DNA from 2 places in the Martelella lutilitoris genome. Region 1 is predicted to be linked to the other one. Evidence: riboswitches for the same ligand, from Rfam matches in the RefSeq annotation. Region 1 holds a riboswitch; the other holds the start of a gene.
What was found. Region 1 has a riboswitch for thiamine pyrophosphate ahead of JET14_RS01810 (ABC transporter permease). Riboswitches for the same ligand answer to the same signal wherever they lie in the genome.
Positions count from the first base shown of each region.

Region 2: it holds a riboswitch for thiamine pyrophosphate, as region 1 does, so the genes downstream of both, thiC (phosphomethylpyrimidine synthase ThiC) here and JET14_RS01810 (ABC transporter permease) in region 1, are expected to answer to the same signal.

Region 1 covers NZ_CP066786.1:372,852-376,055, reverse strand. Annotated here, with positions in the region: gene JET14_RS01815 (ABC transporter substrate-binding protein) at 87-1,028, opposite strand; gene JET14_RS01810 (ABC transporter permease) at 1,059-1,778, opposite strand; TPP riboswitch at 1,881-1,991, opposite strand; gene JET14_RS01805 (sugar porter family MFS transporter) at 2,225-3,204, shown strand, end outside.
Region 2 covers NZ_CP066786.1:4,291,797-4,295,000, forward strand. Annotated here, with positions in the region: gene thiC (phosphomethylpyrimidine synthase ThiC) at 1-1,236, opposite strand, end outside; TPP riboswitch at 1,335-1,451, opposite strand; gene JET14_RS20275 (NAD(P)-dependent oxidoreductase) at 1,656-2,510, shown strand; gene JET14_RS20280 (GntR family transcriptional regulator) at 2,500-3,192, opposite strand.

The DNA of each region.
Region 1 (3,204 bases):
CCGAAACGCGAAAGACGGCCAGCGGCCGCCTTCCGGTATTTCGGTCCTTCTAACCCGGTTTTGTGGCGATTTGAGGCCGGAAAGGCCTATCCCCCGTAAAGCGAAACCGAGATGTCCGAAACCTCGGGCGCCTCCTCGATCAGTCCGTTTTCCGCCATGAATGCGCCGAACCGCTGGTAGCGGCCGGCATCGAACGCGGCCGGGCTCTTGGCAAAGCGTGCGATGGTGTCGGCAAAGGCCGTGCGGTTCAGTTCGTCGTCGAGATCGGGATAGGCCTCGGCGAACAGGGCCCAGGCCTCTTCCGGGTGGTTGGTGATGAAGATCGTTGCCCGCTCCACCGCATCGAGAAAACGCGGCAGCCGGTCATCGTCAATGAGTTCGCTGCGGGTCACATAGATCAGTTCGTCATAGACCGGAACGCCGTTTTCCTCCGGGAAGAAGGCCTTGCCCTCCTCGCCCTCGATCGCCATCTGGGTCAATTCGAAATTGCGGAACGCGCCGATTGTGGCATCGACCTGGCCCGACAGCAACGACTGGGTGAGGGCGAAATTGACATTCACCAGCGTGATGTCGTCCCGCGTGAGGCCGGCGCTCGCAAGCATGGCGGAGACGACCGCCTCCTCGATGCCGGCGACCGAAAAGCCGATCTTGCGGCCCTTGAGATCGCCAAGTGACTGCACCGGTCCGTTTGCCATCACCGTCAGCGTGTTGAGCGGTGTGGAGACCAGCGTGCCGAAGCGTTTGATGTCAATGCCGGCGGCATGGTCGAGATAGAGGTTCGGCTGGTAGTGAACGCCGATATCGGCCCGACCGGAAGCGACCATGCGCGGCACCATGGACGGATCGGCCGGCGGCACGAGGTCCACGTCGAGCCCCTCGTCGGCGAAATAGCCGTTCGCCTCGGCAATCACCATCGGCGCATGATCCGGGTTCACATACCATTCGAGGATGACGCTAAGCTTGTCATTGGCGGCGGCAAGGCCGGGCAGAAGCGTCAGAGCGGCGATAAGGGTAAGTTTCTTGAGCATTCATTCCTCCGTGAAAAACAGGTTGGCCGCTCATTGATGCGGCGACCAGCGGGTGAAAAAGGGCGCGGCGAGATCCACCGCCTTGCGAAACAGGACGGCCTCCAGCGCCAGAATGAACATGGCGGCAAACACCGTATCGGCCTGCATGCGGGCATTGGCCTGCACCATGACGAAGCCGAGACCGCCGGCAGCGCCCACCCATTCGCCGACGACGGCGCCAAGAGGGGCAAGCGGTGCGGCGATGCGCAGGCCCGAAAACAGTTGCGGCATGGCAAGCGGCAGCCGGATGAGAACGAGAAGCTGCCAGTGTCCGGCGCCATCGAGATGCGCGGCCTTGACGATGGCGCTGTCGGTGCGCGACAGCCCGTCGGCGAAATTGGAGGCGACCGGAAAGAAGACGATGATCATCGTCATCACCACCTTGGACGTGATGCCGAAGCCGAACCAGAGCACCAGCATGGGCGCGATGACGAAGACCGGGAACGACTGCAGCACGACGAGCGCCGGCCAGACGAGACGCCCGAAGCGCGGAAATCCGGCAAGCAGGAAGGCGGCGCCGGCGCCAAAAGCCGCGCCGGCGGCAAAGCCGGCGATGATCTCGCGCAGCGTGATGAGGGCGTTCGAGAGGAGGTAGGCATGGCCGGTCCACAGCCTTGCGGCGACGGCAGAGGGCGCGGGCAGGATATAGCGGGGGAGCGCAAACAGCGTGACGACCGCCTGCCAGAGCAGGAGGAGCGCAGCAATCACCATCAGGGATTTCAAAACGGCGAAAAGGCTTTGTCTCAAGTCCCCTCTCCCGGGCGCGGCCGGGCAGCGGACGTAACAAAACAGGCTGATTTTATGGGCGTATCGCTCAACACCAAACTCCGTTCCTACGCCGGCATGACCCGGATCAGGTTCAAGGGTTCGGCTTCAAGCCATCTCAGCATCTTCGCAAAGAAGATCGCACCCCTCGGATGGGCTTATCTATGCCTGCGCAGGACGGTCCGGTCAAGGGGCGCTGACGCAGCTTCCGGCCGCGGAAAGGGAATAGAGTTGACAAGCAGGGTGGTTTTCATCTTCAAGTTGTCATGAAGGCATGGCTACAGACGGAATTTTCAGCTAGCGTTCACAAAAAAAGGCTAAGGGTCAGGGACAGAAAGACACTGACCGGCGTACCGGCACCCCGGCTGCGCCCGAAATGCGGAGGAAACCCAATGCTTATCGCCATCGTCATCGTGGCGGCGCTTTTCGGCATGCTCTTCGGCTTTGACCAGGGCGTGATCTCCGGCGCGTTGCCGTTCATCAAACAGGACTTCACGATCACGCCCTTCATGGAAGGCGTGATCACCTCGGCCGTGCCGCTCGGCGCGGTGGCGGGCACATTGCTTGCCATGATCACCACCGACCGCTACGGCCGAAAGCCGATGCTGATCCTCGGCGCCGTGATCTTCCTCGTCGGCTCGCTGATTTCCGCCTTCGCCTTCAACCAGTATGTGCTGACGCTCGCCCGCCTTCTGATCGGCGTCGGCATCGGCGCATCGGCCATGACCGCCCCTATGTTCCTGGCGGAAGTGGCGCCGGCACGCATTCGGGGCACCATCGTCTCGGCCTTCCAGCTGATGATTACGATCGGCATCATGATTTCCTACATGTCGGACGCGGCCTTCGGCGGCACCGGCGACTGGCGCTGGATGATCGGCGTTGGCGTGTTCCCGTCGATCATCGCCCTTGTCGGTATCCTTCTGTCGCCGGAAACGCCGCGTTGGCTGACGCTGAATTCGAACGCCGACAAGGCGCGCGACATCATCGCCAAGCTGCAGCCGGAGTGTTCCGACGCCGAAATCGATGAAATCATCGCCGAGATCAAGGAAAGCGCAAAGGACGAGGAGGCCGCCCCCGCCTGGAGCACCTTCCTGAAAAAGGGCATCCTGCCGGTCACGAGCTTTGCCATGATCGTGTTCGTGCTGCAGCAGCTCTCCGGCATCAACGCGATCATCTATTACGCGCCGGAAATCTTCAAGAGCGCCGGCTTCTCCGGCACCATGACCCAGCTTCTGGCCACCGTCGGCATCGGCGTCGTCAATGTGGCGCTGACGATCGTCGCCATGTATCTGGTTGAATCCATCGGCCGGCGCAAGCTGCTGATCCTGGGTTTCATCGGCACCGCCGCCTCGATGGCGCTGGTAACCGTCGC
Region 2 (3,204 bases), 460 kb from region 1:
CGGCACATGGCCGGGGCCCTCGATCATCACCTGGCAATCCTTCACCCAGGCAATCTGCGTCAACTCGCCCAACGTCTCCAACTCGGCGAACTGCGCCTCGTCATTGGCATCGGCAATAGAGCCGGGCCGCAGACCGTCGCCGAGCGAGAACGACACATCATAGGCGCGGGCAATATCGCAGATCTCGTCGAAATGCTCATAGAGAAAACTCTCGCGATGATGATGCAGGCACCACTTGGCCATGATCGAGCCACCGCGTGAAACGATTCCGGTCACCCGGCCCACCGTCATCGGGATCATGTGCAGCCTGACCCCGGCATGGATGGTGAAGTAATCCACGCCCTGTTCGGCCTGCTCGATCAGCGTGTCGCGGAAGACTTCCCAGCTTAAGTCTTCGGCAATGCCGCCGACCTTTTCCAGCGCCTGATAGAGCGGCACGGTTCCGATCGGAACCGGCGCATTGCGGATGATCCAGTCGCGGATATTGTGGATGTTGCGGCCGGTGGAGAGATCCATCACCGTGTCGGCGCCCCAGCGCGTGGCCCAGACCATCTTTTCCACTTCCTCGGCCATTGACGAGGTGACCGCCGAATTGCCGATATTGGCGTTGATCTTCACCAGAAAGTTCCGCCCGATTGCCATCGGTTCGGCCTCGGGATGGTTGATATTGGCGGGGATGATTGCCCGGCCTTCCGCCACTTCATTTCGTACGAATTCGGGCGTGATGAAATCCGGGATCGTTGCGCCGAAGGCTTCGCCATCGCGCATCAAGGCCTCTTTCGCAGCCCTGCGCCCGAGATTTTCGCGGATGGCGACGAACTCCATTTCGGGCGTCACGATCCCGGCGCGGGCATAGGCCATCTGGGTCACGGCCTTGCCATCCGTCGCCCGCCGCGGCTGATGGCGCACAGGAAATTCCGGCACCAGCCGCTTGCCCTCGGCAAAGCCGTTGTCCTCCGGCTTCACATGGCGGCCGTCATAGGCCTGGGTGTCGCCGCGCGCGGCGATCCAGCCTTCGCGCAGCCGCGGCAGGCCGCCCTCGATGGTAAAGGCGGCATCCGGATCGGTATAGGGGCCGGAACTGTCATAGACGGTGACGGGCGGCTCGCCGGCGCTCGGGTGTACGTCGATCTCGCGCATGGGGATACGGATATCGGGGTGCAGCACGCCCTTGTGCCAGACGCGGCGGGAGGCCGGCAGCGGGCCTGTGGTGACGGTCGGAGATAAATCTTGCATCGGTCGGAGCCTCCATAGCTCTTGGCGTTGGAGACCCAGTTCGACGTTGAATGGAGGAGGCCGCGCATTGCACCTGAGAAGGTCAGCGGGCTTCATCCCGCGCAGCCGATGCACCATCCCTACGCCAGTGTGAACTGGATCAGGTTCATCGGGTCACTGCGCTGCGTAAGCCAGCAGTATCTCAGCCCCTTGTCGGGACCCCCCGGGTGAGCGCTCCGAAATTGCGCCGGTTGCAGACGCTTGTCAACGCCTGCTGCCAACAATAAAACGTATCCGTTTTTCGAATTTTATACTTTAATAAATTTTGTTTTTCGAAACTGATTGGCAGGGTTACCTTTTAGTCCATGTCTGATCAGAACGCACTCACAGCAGGAAGCAAACCGACGGGTTTCATCGGCCTGGGCACCATGGGAACACCCATGGCGCTGAACCTCGTTCATGCTGGTATTCCTCTTTTCGTCTGGAACCGGACGCCGGAACGCTGCCTGCCGCTCGAAAAGGCCGGCGCCGACGCGGCGCTGACGGTGGACGACCTCTTTTCCCGGTGCGAAACAGTGCTCCTGGTGCTTGAGAACGAGGGCGCCACGGACAGCGTTCTCGGACGCGCGACGGACCGCTTCGCCGAACGGGTCGGCGGACATTCCATCGTCTCCATGGGCACCGTTTCGGCGGACTACTCCCGCAAGCTTTCCAAAGAGATCACAGCCGCCGGAGGCCGTTACGTGGAGGCTCCGGTCTCCGGTTCCCGCAAGCCGGCCGAGGCCGGGCAACTCATCGGCATGCTCGCGGGCGCGCCGGAGGATCTCGTCCCCCTGCACACCCTTCTGGCACCGGTCTGCAAACAGGTTTTCGACTGCGGCCCCGTGCCGGCGGCCTTGCAGATGAAACTTGCGGTCAACACCTTCCTGATCACCATGGTGACGGGACTGGCGGAGGCGGGACACTTCGCGGCGCGGCAAGGGCTCGCCATGGACCGGTTCGCAGAAATCCTGAACGCCGGGCCGATGGCCAGCGACGTTTCCAGAACCAAGGTCGACATGCTCCGGCGCCGTGACTTTGCCCGCCAGGCCGGAATTTCCGATGTTCTGAAGAACAGCCGCCTCGTGGTCGACGCGGCAAAGTCTGCAGGCGCCGCTTTTCCGCTGATGGGGGCCTGTGTGGCGCTCTATGCGGAGACGGAGGCCATGGGCAGCAGGGCGGACGACATGATCGCCGTCGTCCGGGCGTTCGAGGCCCGCGCGGAACGTGGCGGCGACGCCTCGCCTATTCCTTGAAATAGTCGCTGTACTTGCGGGCGATGACGGGCAGGTCGCGCAGAACGTCGCGCAGATGCGCGCGCATTTCCATCTCCGCCCGCTCCGGGTTATGGGCGGCAATCGCTTCCACAATGGCAAAGTGTTGCGCCGGTATGCCTTTCGAGGGCTCCTTGCTCAAGGCCAGGAAGCGGACGCGGTCGAGTTGCGCCTTCTGCATTTCGATAACGTTCCAGGCGAAGGGCAGATCCGCGCCTTGCGCCAGCGTCTTGTGAAACAGGTCGTCCAGTTCCATGAAATCGGAAGCGGCCCGCGCCTGCGCGTCACTCTGATGTTCAAGCTGGCGATAAAGCGCGTCGATCTGAGGCTTGGTCATCAGCCGCGCAGCCGCGCGCGCGACATCGGCCTCGATAGCCTCGCGAATGGCCTGAATCTGAACCACCTTCGAAATCGAAATCTGCGGAACGCTGCTGCCGCTCTTGGGACGGATGTCGAGCATGCCCTGCTCGGCAAGCAGGATAAAGGTCTCGCGCACCGGCTGGCGCGAGACCTTTAGCGCTTCGGCTACACCGGCTTCCGAGACCCGGCGGCCGGGCACAAGAAAATTGCGGATGATCGCGTTGCGCAGCTTCCTGTGCACCTGCGGGGCGATCGCCTTGGTGAAATCGACCGGCCCCAGAAAATCGAGACTTGCTTCCGTCATATCCATCTCCGG